Regions from separate parts of the Bacillus sp. M13(2017) genome, predicted to be linked through region 1. Evidence: riboswitches for the same ligand, from Rfam matches in the RefSeq annotation. Region 1 holds a riboswitch; the other holds the start of a gene.
What was found. Region 1 has a riboswitch for lysine ahead of lysA (diaminopimelate decarboxylase). Riboswitches for the same ligand answer to the same signal wherever they lie in the genome.
Positions count from the first base shown of each region.

Region 1 (7,653 bases):
AATTATTTTATTTTATAAAAAAGGAATTGCCCATTCGAACAACTCCTTTTCCTATTTAGACAAGCTCTTTAATACGTATGCGATCGTTCCCAATAATATTTTCATATGTTTCGCGTTCCACAACTACTTGCGATGTTCCGCCTTTTGCAAAGACAACGGCTGGTCTTCGAATCCGATTGTAATTATTCGCCATCGAGTACCCGTATGCTCCTGTACAGGAAACTGCTAGTAAATCAGAAGCAGCGACTTTCGGTAAATGAATATCCCAAATCAACATGTCTCCACTCTCACAGCATTTCCCGGCAATCGAAACGAGTTCCTCATTCTCATCATTCCCTCGATTCGCTAACATCGCTTCATAACGCGCACTATATAAAGCAGGTCTTAAATTATCTGTCATTCCACCATCGACTGATACATATTTCCGAATACCAGGAATATCTTTCACAGATCCAACTGTATAAATTGTTGTCCCAGCATCACCTACAATGCTACGGCCTGGCTCAATCCATATTTCTGGCAATGGATATTCACATACAGTAAATTGTTCCCTCACTGCACTTGTTACAGCTCGCACATATGTCTCAAGAGTTAATGGTGTATCTGACTCTGTGTAACGTATTCCAAATCCCCCGCCTACATTTAACACTTTTACTACATAGTTTGTTTGCTCTCTCACTTCTTCTAAAAATTGGCGAAGAACTTCAATTGCTCGAACAAAACCAGCTGTTTCAAATATTTGCGATCCAATATGTGAATGGATCCCTAGCACATTATAATTGGATTTTTGTAAAGCAAATCCAATTGCCTGCATTGCTTGACCATTTGAAACACCAAATCCAAATTTCGAATCATCCTGACCTGTTGTAATATATTCATGTGTGTGCGCCTCTACTCCAGGCGTTACACGAATTAATATGTTCACAAATTTCCCATGTTGCATCGCTAAATCGTGTAAAACTTCTAATTCAAAGAAATTATCTACGACAAAACAACCGATATTCGCCTGAAGAGCCATCACTATTTCTTCTTCTGTTTTATTATTTCCATGAAAATGAATACGTGATGCCGGAAATCCTGCTTGGAGCGCAGTATATAATTCTCCCCCAGAAACAACGTCTAATGACATATCCTCTTCACGAGCTAATCGGCACATCTCCATGCACAAGAACGCCTTGCTTGCATATGCTACTTGATAAGAGAAACCACTTTCTTTAAAAGCACGATGAAACGCTCGGCATTTTCCTCGAATAGACTCTTCATCGTATACATAAAGTGGTGTTCCGTATTGCTTTGCTAGCTGCGTCGTATCGCACCCTCCAATTTCTAAGTGTCCTTGCCCATTAATTCGGCTTGTGCCGTGTAAATACATTTAAATTCCTCCCTTATTTCCTCTAAAACTCATAACCCCAATCTTCTATTCATTGCAGCACGCTTTTAGATAGACAAAAAACGCGCGGAACAATGTTCACACGCGTTTCTTATTAGGAAAAATATATATTGAAAAAATAAACGAGTTGTTATCTCCTCAAAATAAGAAACCGCATCAACATCTCCAAATAGCTCTCCATAAAATAAATCTTATGACAGTACTACATTTATTCAATGCAGTCCCAATATATGAATAAGATGGTTATTCTTATATTTCGGCAATAGTCCCTTTCAACCTATGATCACAGATTCCATTAAATCTCCCATAGCTTACTCTTTCCTATCGCGGCCTCTACCTTTGAGAGTAGATGAGGTAAGTCTATTTAATTTTCAAACATCTAATTGTTGCTATTAACAATACCAAAGGACCATTTTATTTGTCAAACAATTTTTTATATTGTTTTTTTACAGTTTAATTTTGTATCGTTTGGTAAGCGCTTTACTGAAATCTTTGTCACTTCCCATTCGCCTTCTTCGTTATTAAATGTAATCGTTACCTTCTCAAATGGTGGAGCAATTTTCCCAGCAACACGTTCATACTTTGTCACTTCAATACTTGCTTGAAATAAATATGTACCGCTATACACTTTTTTTAAACTAATAATTTTAGGACATTGATAAGGTTTCAAACTTCCATATTGTTTTTCAATTGCTTTATTTATTTTTGGAAATAAAACAGAATAAAGTGCATCTTCCATAAGAGGTGGATCATATTGGGCTACCGACACACTCGGTGAAGTAAAAAGTACAACACTACTGCATGCTATAAAACATAATAATTTTCGCATTATAACCTCCGTATTATCACGCGATTCTTTCTGCGTACGATAATTATCATACATAGAAATTCTGTTTTATTGTCTCCCACCACTCTTTTTCTACTCGATTATTATAAAAAAGCCCACAACCTTCTTTTATTTTCGTATAATGATACTCATAGTATAATAATCATAATAACAAAGGACTGTTCGTATATATAAAATGAGTCGTTAAGCAAACTGATTCTCAAGAACTGTCATGCTTTTTAGGAGAGGAGTATATTATGCTACAACATCTGTTTCCAAAACTGCGATTTGCACTCGTTGCAGTCGTTTTACTATGGATTAAAACATATATTGTGTACAAGCTAGCATTTGATATTAAAATTGATAATTTCTTTGAAGAATTCATGCTTTTTATCAATCCACTAGCTGCGTTACTTTTATTTTTCGGCTTAGCTTTACTTGCATCTAAGCACCGAAACCGAATTATAATTGGAATCAGTTTTATACTGTCATTTATTTTATTTGGAAACGCAATGTTTTATGGGTTCTATAACGATTTCGTTACTTTCCCGGTTTTATTCCAAACAAACAATATGGCTGATTTAGGGACAAGTATAAAAGAACTCTTTACGTACAAAACATTACTTTTATTTGCAGATGCAATTATTTTAATGTTTATTTCGCGTAAATTCCCATCATTTGGCGACAAAACACCACTTTCCCGCTCAGAGAAGCGAACTTTCTTTAGCGGTGTAACAGCTTTATTAGCACTACAAATTGTTGTATCAGTTATTTATAAACCACAAATGTTCTCACGCTCATTTGACCGTCAAACTGTCGTGAAGAATTTAGGTTTATACACATATCATCTATTTGATATTACGCTTCAATCCAAGTCTTCAGCTGAGCGTGTATTTGCAAGTGGGGATGGGTTTTCTGAAATTAAAAACTATACAGACTCAAAAGACAAACAAGTTGATAAAAACTTATTTGGAGCTGCAAAAGGTAAAAATGTAATTTTAATTTCAATGGAATCTACACAAAGCTTTGTTATTAATGAAAAAATAAATGGAAAAGAAATTACACCATTTTTAAATGAATTTATTAAGGATAGTTTCTATTTCGATAACTTCTATCATCAAACTGGACAAGGTAAAACTTCTGATGCTGAATTTATCGTTGAAAACTCACTTTATCCGCTAGATCGTGGTTCTGTATTCTTTACTCATGCAACAAATGAATACACAGCGACACCAGAACAATTAAAGAAATACGGATATTCTTCTGCTGTCTTCCATTCAAATGATAAAACGTTTTGGAATCGGGATGTAATGTATCCTGCGCTTGGATATGATCGTTACTTTAATTTAAATGATTACGCAGGAACGGAGCAAATGTCTGTCGGTTGGGGATTAAAAGATAAAGAGTTCTTTGAACAATCTATTCCAAAGTTAAAATCTTTACCGCAACCGTTCTATACAAAATTTATTACATTAACAAATCATTTTCCGTTTCTTCTAAATCCGGAAGATCAATATGTTGATGAATTCAACTCGGAAAGTGGTGTTGTAAACCGCTACTTCCCAACTGTTCGTTACACAGATGAAGCTCTTAAATTATTTATTAAACAATTAAAAGAAGAAGGATTGTATGATAATTCCGTTATTGTCATCTATGGTGATCATTACGGTATTTCCGAAAACCATAACGCAGCTATTGCACAGTTCCTAGGAAAAGATACTATTACACCATTCGATTCTATGCAATTACAACGAGTCCCTCTTATTATTCATGTGCCTGGCCAAGAAGGAAAAGTTGTTTCTAAAGTATCCGGTCAAATTGATATTAAGCCAACGCTCTTTCATTTACTTGGTATTAAAACAAATAAATCCGTTGAATTTGGAACTGACTTATTTATTAAAGAGAAAGATACGCTTATGGTAATGCGTGATGGTAGCTTTGTTTCTGAAGAGTATGTTTATACAAAAAATATGTGCTACAAAAGAAGTACAGGTGAAGAAGCTGACATGGCGCTATGTCAGCCGTATATTGAAAAAGCAAAAACAGAATTAAAACTCTCCGATAAATTAATTTATGGAGATTTGTTACGCTTCGATCCTAACAATCGATATAAAACCGGAACGATGACAACGAAATTTGAATAGTAAAGGAAGCAACTTTATACAAGTTGCTTCCTCTTTTTATTTTCACTTAATTTTCAAACCATCCTTCTATGAAATCTTTCACAAATTGGTAATTTCTTTCGTATGAGGAATAAATTTATGGTATGATAAAATAAGTAAACTTTCATACACTAATTAAGAATTTATTACAGAAAGCAAGGGATCAGATTTTGTATAGAGCAGCTATTCCAAACTTATTTACGCTCGGAAATTTATATAGCGGATTTTTATCAATCGGCTATGCATCTTTAGGATATTATAAATCAGCTGCTATTTTAGTACTTATCGGGATGATGTTAGATAGTCTTGATGGTCGTGTTGCTCGTTTATTACGTGTTGATTCACAAATGGGAAAAGAGCTCGACTCGCTTGCAGATGTCGTAACATTTGGTGCAGCACCAGCTGTTTTAATGTATTACACATCTTTCTCAAACTACGGAATCATCGGATTATACATAGCGGGATTATTCCCTCTTTTCGGAGCATATCGTTTAGCACGATTTAATGTAACACCATCTTCTACTTCAATGAAATATTTCACTGGAGTACCGATTACAGCAGCGGGAGGGCTTGTTGCTTTCTTAACATTATTTTCACATACCATTCCAAAAATCGTTCTTATTACCGTATTTGTAACGTTCGCATTTTTAATGGTGAGCCGCATTCGTATCCCAAGTTTAAAAGATGTACCAATTCCACGATATAGCATCATTATTACACTATTTTTAGTTGGAATCATTATTACAATGTATCAAACAGGATTTGGAAATTTTTCTGTTTTCTTATTCATTGCCATTCCACTATATATTTTGTACATGTTATCTCAATTCATTAGACAAAGACCGTCTAAAAAAGCGAATAAAGAAAAATAAGAAAACCTTCCGAGTCCGGAAGGTTTCTTTTTATTTTGTAACTAATACCTTTTGATTTACAGGTGTTACTGGCTCTTCGCCGTTTAATATAGCTAAAATATTTCTGACAGCCATTTCAGCCATCGCATCACGAGTTTCAAATGTTGCATTCCCTACGTGTGGAGCAAGTACTACATTCTTTAATTCTTTTAGCTCTTCTGTAATTTTCGGTTCAAATTCAAACACGTCAAGAGCTGCTCCTTCAATTTCATTCGTTTTTAATGCATGAACAAGTGCTGCTTCATTCATAATTGGTCCACGTGAAGCATTTACAATATACGCTGTTTTCTTCATCATTTTAAACTGCTCTTCATCAATCATATGATGTAATTTTGGATTATAAGCACAGTTAATTGTAATAAAGTCTGCTGTTTGTAATAATTCTTCCAACGTCACATACGTTGCTCCCAGTTCACTTTCAGCTTCAAACTTACGATTTGGCCCTGTATATAAAACATCCATTCCAAATGCTTTCGCACGTTTTGCAACAGCCTTCCCGATTTCTCCAAGACCTATAATTCCGATTGTCTTACCATGGACTTCTCGTCCTAAGAAAAATAACGGTGCCCATCCGTTAAATCCAGTCGTACGACATAACGTATCCCCTTCAGGAATTCTACGCGCCGCTGCTAAAAGAAGTGCAAATGTTAATTCTGCAGTCGCTTCCGTTGATACTTTCGGTGTATTCGTAACTGCAATTCCTTTTTCACCCGCATACGTGTAATCAATATTGTCGTAACCAGCACCATAGTTTGCAACAATCTTTAAATGAGGTGCTGCATCAATAACTTCTTTTGGCACCTTTGTCGAAAGTAAACTTAACAATGCATCTTTATCTTTTACACGCTCTGTTAATTCATCTATAGAAATTAACTCCTCTTTATCGTACATTTCTACATCATGATCTTTTAATAGTTCTAATCCAATTTCCGGAATTTTTCCTGCTACTAATATTTTTGCCACTACTAACACCTCTTCTATAGAAAATAAGATATCTCTTATATTTCATTGTAAGAAATCCACATATAAAAACCAAGGAATTTGATTATAGTTTTAAAAATCGACACTTTTCCATGAAAAAAGAGGAGATGCAACTCTCCCCTTTTCTTACGCTTTTTCCTGCGATTCTTTTCCAAGCTTCACATCAATAGTTCCTTCTGTAACCGTATCGCTAATTTGCTCCTCAATAACCGATTGAGATGCAGCATTCGTTTCAGAAGTATAAGCTTGTTGCTGTGTACCTTGTACATTTTGTTTATTTTGTTGTTTCGCCATTTCTTACCCTCCTTTTCATTCTTTCTTATTTTGAACAAAAAGGACGGTTTTCATCAAAAAATTGCGTTTCATTTTGAATTTGTTACTTCTTCTTCAAGCGACCTCATTACTCTTGCTCGCTTCGTAAATGTTGCAACCTGAGTAACACCGTGAGCTAGTAATGTTTGTACATTTTCTTGTACATAATTCCCTAAATCATTTGGATAATGGGCATCCGAAGAAATCGTAATTGGAACACCATACTTAGCTAATACTTGTAAATATAGTGGACTTGGGCACATTTCACGAACAGGATAACGATAGTATAATCCTGCATTTATTTCTGTTGCCGTATTCGTTTCTACTAACGCACAGGCAATTTCCTCATAATAAGAAAGCTGTTCATTCTCATCCAATCGATAATTAAATACCTTTATATTATCAAGATGAGCGATAATATCAAATAACTCAGTACGAATCGCACTCTCAACTGTTTTAAAAAACATATCATATAATGCGCGTAGGTCATGCTTCTCAAAATATTCTTTCGTATCTGGATTATCGAATCCCCAGCCATTTAGAAAATGAACGGAACCAATTATATAATCAAAGTCTCCTAGCGCTAATAATTCTTTTAACTCTCCTTCACAACCAATAAAATAATCCGCTTCAATTCCAAGTTTAAGTGTGACACCTCTTTTACTCCATCGTTCTTTCGCCTCTTCAATGACCTTTGTAAAATCATACAGTGAAACTACCCTTACTTGATCTAACCATTCCTTCTGTATACGACCGAGCTTAGAATCACTAATATCTACATATTTTTCATAATATCCTTTCGCTTCATGAAAACGATATAAATGATCAACAATCCCAACTTCTGTTATACCTTTTCGCACAGCTTCTTCTAAATAGAGGTCCATCCATTCTGTTGTAAATGGCCCTTCCTTCACACGCTTTTGCAAACGCTCTTGTGTTTTCATAAGCCAATCAATAGAATGCCTTTCTTGAAGCGGTTCATAACATTCCAGCGCTTCATTTATTTTAGCAAGCCATCCTATTGAATACGGTCCTTCTTCTAAGTGAAGATGATAATCTACTTTCATATAC
Region 1 is NZ_KZ268506.1:139,430-147,082, reverse strand. Features, by position in the region: gene lysA (diaminopimelate decarboxylase) at 56-1,372, opposite strand; lysine riboswitch at 1,553-1,734, opposite strand; gene CGQ22_RS17490 (DUF3888 domain-containing protein) at 1,824-2,219, opposite strand; gene CGQ22_RS17485 (LTA synthase family protein) at 2,474-4,360, shown strand; gene pssA (CDP-diacylglycerol--serine O-phosphatidyltransferase) at 4,549-5,250, shown strand; gene CGQ22_RS17475 (NAD(P)-dependent oxidoreductase) at 5,281-6,252, opposite strand; gene CGQ22_RS17470 (YozQ family protein) at 6,397-6,564, opposite strand; gene CGQ22_RS17465 (histidinol phosphate phosphatase domain-containing protein) at 6,633-7,649, opposite strand.

Region 2 (7,653 bases), on a different contig from region 1:
GAGAATAATCTTCCTTGCAGAAGAGGGTCATTTGAAAAATCAATACCTGGTACGACATGACCAGGGTGGAAAGCTACCTGCTCCGTTTCCGCAAAGAAGTTATCAACATTTTTGTTCAATGTCATTTTACCAACTAGTTTTACAGGAACTTCTTCTTCCGGCCATAATTTCGTTGGATCTAAAATATCAAAATCAAATGCATGCTCATCTTCTTCTGGAATTAACTGTAATCCAAGCTCCCATTCCGGATAATCGCCTTTTTCAATTGCTTCGTATAAATCTTGACGATGGAAATCAGGATTTTTCCCAGCAATCTTTTGAGCTTCATCCCATACTAATGAATGAACCCCAAGGGCAGGTTTCCAGTGAAACTTTACGAAATGGGCTTTTCCCTCTGCGTTAATGAGTCGAAATGTGTGAACTCCAAAACCTTCCATCATTCGTAAACTACGCGGAATAGCACGGTCGCTCATTTGCCACATGACCATATGCGTGGACTCAGGGTTATGTGCAACAAAATCCCAAAAGGTATCATGAGCGCTAGCTCCTTGAGGAATATCATTATGTGGTTCTGGTTTAACTGCATGGACAAAATCAGGGAATTTAATAGCATCTTGGATAAAGAATACTGGCATATTATTGCCTACTAAATCATAGTTTCCTTCATCTGTATAAAATTTTGTAGCGAATCCGCGTACATCTCTTACTGTGTCGTTGGATCCTTTAGAACCTTGAACGGTTGAGAAACGTACAAATACAGGTGTTTTCTTTGAAGGATTTGTAAGAAAATCTGCTTTCGTATATGCTTCTAACGATTCATAAAGCTGAAAATAACCATGAGCGCCAACTCCGCGTGCATGAACAATTCTTTCGGGAATTCGCTCGTGATCAAAATGGGTCATTTTCTCGCGAAAGTGGAAATCCTCCATTAAGGTTGGGCCTCTTAAGCCCATCTTTAAAGAAAATTCATCTTCGGCTATTTTTACTCCTTGGTTTGTTGTTAAAGCATGTTTGTATTGATTGTCAGTAACGTGATGCTTCAATTGTTCCGTTTTTTTATTCACAATATAGGCCCCTCCTTTACTCTGTTAATTTAATAGATACCCTTTTTATTAGGACGTAAACATGTATTATCGTTTTTGTATGTAAAATCATAAAATATCGGTTGTTCCGGTGATTCTTGTTTGAGGAAAAAAATAAAACGCCAAGGAGAAAATTTATTTTCTCCTTGGCGTTTAAGATAATTCTTTTCGTTAAAACGAGGAAACACGTTGCTTCGTTTTTGGTACAATAATAAATTTGATCCAGAGTAACCCGATAATCATAATGATAAGGCTATGTAAAAATTGTCCCGTAGCAATGAGTATAACAATTGAAAATACAATGAGTTGAATACTTAGCGATATAAAGATTAAGTGAAGAAATTGATTCAGTCGTTTTTCAGTATCAATTGGATATAATGCTACAATAATATTTCCCGAAAAATATTTCCATAGGGAACGGAGCTGCATAGAAATCATATATAGGACGATGTAAGCGATAGCGCCCTTTACGTATATGTTTGGTATAAAATATAAGGCGAAGGCACCAATCAGCCCTAAGCGAATATATATACCGAAATAATCATTCCCTCGTAAAAATGCGAGTGTATGTAAATAGAAGAAAGTTGCTCGTTTTTTATGTAATAAAGGTTCAATCCAAGTTGTAAGCCATTTTCTTTTATTTACTTGCTTGTTTAGTTGCGGAACATCGGTGAAGATGCTAGCAAATTGATAGAAACGAACGTTCATTTTTTCTTCTTGCTCGATTATGTAATCCCACGGTATTCGTTTTGTAGGCTGTTTTTTCGTGTATAGAAGTAGGAAAGCAAGTAGTAAGAGTAATCCGCCTAATATGAGAACATTTGCTACATAAAACAGCATATAAATGACTAGGGCGTTACAAGCAATACGAATGATCAGCCATATATTTTTTTCGTGACTATCACGCCACATCCAATGTATGTATATGTTCCAAGCTTTCGTAACCATTAAAACGAGAAAGATTGTACAGAAGAAAGGTATCGTTAATTGTAATGATTGCAGTGCAAGCGGAACGAGAATAAGGAACGTAAATAATAATGGGAAAAGCTGAATGATGTAATTATATAGAAGAGATTTTTTGAAATAAGAAGTTAATTTCTCTTCTAGTGCTAGTAAATAGACAGCGTCAGGTTTCTGAATAAATGTACGAATAGGGCATCTCGTTATAATGAATGTAAGTACAATCGTGATGAGTAGTAAAGATATTCCTTTAGAAGGAGATGTTTTTAGAAACTGAGCATAGTAGTATGCGCCAACGCATGAAATAAAGATAAAGCTATATAGTAAACCGTTAATCATACGTGCAAAGTATGTAATGATATTTTGAATATGTTGTTGGAAACGGCTGTTCCATAGTGATTCGATTGACATGTTTTTCACCTCTTTGTTCTATTATATATGTTTTGTAAAAGAAAAAACGAGCAAATTGCGTTATGCAACTTGCCCGTCTTTCTTTTCGTTATTTTTTTTCTGATCACGATTCATTAATGGATAGAAGGCAAAGCCGATTACGAATAAACCAATTCCGAGAAGGAACGTTTTTATATCGGCTGCGCCCGTTTTAATAACCCATAGTGCGTAGCAAAGTGCGATAACTGCGACTATGCCATCTGTAATTCTTGCCCGCATTTCATTTTTATATGTTTCACCAGTTGCGACTAGTTTTAACTGGAAGATTGGTGAAACGAGATATGGAATGAGGTAGGCCAGTGTCGATACGGTAATAACGAATGTATAAGCTTCCGCAATGGTTCCTGATAATGTTGAGAATAGGAATACTTGCGACATAATGTTTGTTAATCGTAATGAGTAAATTGGACTTCCTTTTTTATTTGTTTTTGCGAAGAAGGAAGGGAAGAAACCTTCTTTTGCTGCTTGATAAGGGACTTCTGAGCTTAATAAAATCCAGCCTAAGATAGAACCGAACAGGGAAGTAAGAGCAAGTAATGCCATCAGTTTCCCGCCGCCATGACCCATTGCAGCATTTAATGCATCTGCTAATGGACGTTCAGAAGCTTGTAATGTATCAACGTGAAGTACACCCATTGTTAAAATTGTGATTCCTAAGTAAATTGCAACTGTAATAAGTAATCCCGCAACTGTTGCACGTTTTACCGTTTTTGGAGAAACAGCACGGTTTGATAAAAGAACGGCTGATTCAATTCCGATAAACGCCCAAAGCGTTGTAAGAGCAGCTAAATTTACTTGTGAAAGAAGACCGTGTGATGCACCTGATTTATCAATCATCGGTGTGTACCATTGTCCAAACTTAGAAGCTTCGAATGCAAATAACGTAACGACGATGAATAAAAGGAATCCAGTTACTTTCGTTGTTGTTGCTAAAAAGTTTAGCTTTCCAGCTCCGCTTACACCGTTTGTTAATATAATATGAGTTCCCCAAAGTAAGATGGAACAAATTGTAAATGTAATTAGTTTTCCGACTTCTACGTTAAACGAACCGATTGAAAATAGTAGTCGCGTATCTTTCATAATTGGGAAGAAGAGTGATAAATATCCCGCAAATGATGTAATGATGGCAACGTTACTTGCCCAGTTTGCAACCCAATATCCCCATACCATACTGAAACCAGCCATTTTTTTCTTTTTTGGTGTTGAGAATAAAGCATATGCATGACTTTGTGGCCCTGTCGTTAAATCAGGACGACGAATTGCTAAATTACCGAAAACAAGAGCTAGCATTAAAACACCAAACCCTGTAGTTAACCAAGCTAAAGTGACACCGAGTGGGCTTGCTGTTTGTGCCAACGTACTTGGCACCATGAAAATACCAGCGCCAACCATGTTACCGACAACGAAAGCTGTTAGTACCCAAAAGCCCCATTTTTTTTGTTGCATAGAAAATACCTCCAAAGTTAGTATAACCAAGTCAAGCGAGGAGATATGTATGTCTTCCTGAGTCAGGAAGAGAAGTCCCAAACAAAACAAAAAAAGCACGTAATTTGCCGCTACATGCTTTCTATCTTATAAGAAACCCACGACATACCTCTCGATAGCTCTCCACAAACGAAACGTTTGTGACAGTTCTGCACTTATTAAATGCAGACCCAGCAAGCGTGCATGGTGGACACGACTTACTTCGGCAACCATTCCTTTCTCATTCCTTCATCAATGCCACTACATCTCCTGAAATGATACTCTTAATGATTGCAACCTCTACCTCACCGAGATACGAATGAGGATTTAAATATTAAATTAACGTCTTTAAGAGTAACAAATGTATTTTTATACGTCAATGGATATAGTAATAATCAGATTATAGAGAAGAGTTTGTGATTAAAAGAGAACTAGGAGAAGATGTAACGATTATTAGTTCCGCAGAAGAAACAGCGATAGAGTTAAGCACAATTTTACAGCACAAAGGAATTTTGTCTGACAATCTGAATCCGAAGCATCACTTTTTTACAACGGGATCTGTTTTATTATTTGAACATATTGCTGAGCGATGGCTAGGGTATCAAATTTCTGTAGAATGTGTACATTTACCCATGAAAAATGCGTGTATGCATAATTAAGATTTAGTAAATTACTTTTTTAATAAATCACGTTCGTTTCATAAGAAGGAAAGAATAAGCTTTTAATTGAAATGATTAAGGTCATTTTAATTAAAGGAGAGGTTTGATTATGGAATTATCAAGATCTCAATTATTTGCTTTACAGTATATTTCAAAATATGCAGAGAACGAAAAACGTGGGGCTAAAGCAACAATTAATCATATACTTAAAATGTCTAATATTACAGATGAAATATTTGAAGAAGCTGTCGCTAATTTAAAATCTCATGCACGGATTGCTTTACACTTTCATCCAGACAGACTAGATTCGAGTATGAAAAGTGTTGCTGAAGCACTGTTTGAGCAAGGAATATATAAAAGTCAGTTTGAAACATTGCTATCTAATGGAAGCGTATCTGCTTACCCTGGTGGTGAACGTGACCTTTGGGAAAAGAGAATATTTGGAGGAGCATATCAATTAGAAGGCGTAACGAATGATCAACGGCCAAAATATGGAGCGCTAAATTTAATGTTACATCCAGATGGGCCGGCTCCACGTTTTGGTTCATGTTATTTTCTCTTATCTTCAAAAGTTTCTTCGCGCTCTACATATACGTATTTAGATTCGCATCAAGATCCGAAAGAAAAGGGGACTTATGAGGAGTTTGATATGATTTTAGCTGCTCTTTTGGAAGAGACATTTGTAAGAGACTTTGCAATTGGTGAAGGGAATTTGACTCCGACAATATTAATTAATCATTTACTGGGTAACCTGAAAAGGCCGTTTATAGATTTAGTAAGCAAAGAGCCAGCCCGTAATCTTAATCATTATATTGAAGCGCAAATTCATGGAGAGATTTCTCTTAAAGAAGACGTAGAGGTGCTTGTTGTAGATCCTTCATTTAAGGGTACGGATATAGGAAAAGTTTTAGAAGAAATTTGCCTGAAGTATGCGATTGATTTGTATTGGCACATCGGTTTTGTACTTATGGTAGACGAAGTTCCGATGGATTTTAGAGGTTCAAAAATGCCATCTTTAGCAAGACGCATTGCACGGAATCATTGTATCGATGCCAATATAATTGGCTCTGCTGTAGTGGATTTGAAACGCAATCCATTATCTTGGAGTGATCGTGGTACTTATGAAGAAGTGCTTCAGGAATTAAAATTATTATGGCATGTTTTAGTTCGATTTGGAAAACCAAATCGGAAGTAGAACTAACTACTCTGTTTTTTGGAAGTATATATAGAAAAGAAGCTGATCTAAAAATAGATCAGCTTCTTTTTATAAGATTAAACTAAGTTTAATACAGTTACTTTTTCACGTGTCATAGACTCAAGGCTCTTACGAATACCTTGTGCGCCCATACCTGAACCTTTTACACCGATGAATGGGAAGTGGTCAGGGCCGCGCTCTGTGCGTCCGTTAATTTGAACAGAACCAGTTTCGATTTTGTTAGCAATTGCAAATGCTTTGTTAATGTCTTTTGTGAAGACACTTGCTTGCAGGCCGAACTCTGATTTGTTAGCAATCTCAATTGCTTGCTCATCTGAAGAAACACGGATGATTGGAAGGATTGGGCCGAATGGCTCTTCCCAAGCAACTTTCATTTCTTCTGTTACGTGGTCGATTAATGTTGGGTAAATTAAGTTACGCTCACGTTTGTTACCGATAACGATTGTAGCACCTTTTTCAACAGCATCGTCAACTAAGCCTTGAACGAAGTCAGCAGACTTGTCGTCGATTAATGGAACGATTGTGCTGTCTTGTTCTGGAGATCCAACTGATAGTTCAGCTACTTGCGCTTTTAATAAGCTAACAAGCTCGTCCGCTACGTTTTCGTGTACAAGTACACGTTTAATAGCTGTACAACGTTGACCAGAGTAAGAGAATGCACCGCTTACGATATGGTTTGCAGCATCTTGTAAGTCAGCATCTTCACGAACGATACCAGGATCTTTACCACCAAGTTCTAATACAAGTGGAATCATTGAAGCTTTTTTCGCTAAATGTTTACCTGTGTTTGTACCACCTGTGAACGATACCATATTGATGCCTTCGTGTTCTACTAAGTAGTCACCAATTACAGAACCGCGTCCTGTAGCTACGTTTACAAGACCTTTTGGAAGGCCAGCTTTGTGAAGTGCTTCCACCATTTTAATACCACTAATTGCACCTTGAGTTGCTGGTTTGAAAATAACAGCGTTACCCATAATTAATGCTGGTGCAAGTTTTGCAGCAGATAAGTTTACTGGGTAGTTAAACGGTGCGATTGCTAATACAACACCAAGTGGTGCGCGTTGGATAATCGCAAGTTTAGATTTTGTACCGCCCGGGAAGCTATCGCCCATCATGCTTTCTCCGTGCATATGTAAAGCTTCTTCGATCGTGTAACGAATGAAGTCAGCTGTACGAACAACTTCTTTCTTCGCATCTTTATATCCTTTACCGACTTCTTTCATAATGATATCGGCAATTTCATCTTGCATATTTACGAGCTCATCAGCCCATTTATATAAATATTTTGCGCGATCTTGTAGAGAAGCTTCTGCCCATGATTTTTGAGCTTCTTTTGCAGATGCAATTGCTTCATCTACTTCTCCGCGAGTAATTGCTTGTACTTGTCCAATTACTTCGTGTAAGTATGGAGATGGAATTTCGATTGTTTCTCCTGAAGAGCTTTCTCTCCATTCTCCATTTAAATAAAATTTGTACGTATTGCTAGTTGTCATGATTAGTCCTCCTAAAATAGCAACTTGTAAGAGTGAGTATAAGGTGATTGTAGGGGGTTTGATAACATTTTTCAAATGAAATGTTTGTGAAAACGATTTCTTATTATTTTTTTATTTTGTATGCCCTTTCTTACAGAACATTCCCTTATTTCAAAATGATGTATCGTATATTTTCATTCGATCTGTAAAAAAAAATAATTGACAGAATACTCAATAAAGTTGTAAGATTATAAATGGAAAATAAATGAAAGGGGTGTGCGTAATGATTGTAATCGTAAATGTAATGGGTTTAGCTCTGTTAAATGGCAGAAAACATTCATATCATT
Region 2 is NZ_KZ268512.1:124,624-132,276, reverse strand. Features, by position in the region: gene CGQ22_RS23920 (catalase) at 1-1,064, opposite strand, end outside; gene CGQ22_RS23915 (ABC transporter permease) at 1,254-2,453, opposite strand; gene CGQ22_RS23910 (amino acid permease) at 2,514-3,938, opposite strand; lysine riboswitch at 4,086-4,267, opposite strand; partial or broken gene CGQ22_RS23905 (glutamate racemase) at 4,367-4,615, shown strand; gene CGQ22_RS23900 (DUF3626 domain-containing protein) at 4,725-5,810, shown strand; gene gapN (NADP-dependent glyceraldehyde-3-phosphate dehydrogenase) at 5,888-7,327, opposite strand.
Region 2: it holds a riboswitch for lysine, as region 1 does, so the genes downstream of both, CGQ22_RS23910 (amino acid permease) here and lysA (diaminopimelate decarboxylase) in region 1, are expected to answer to the same signal.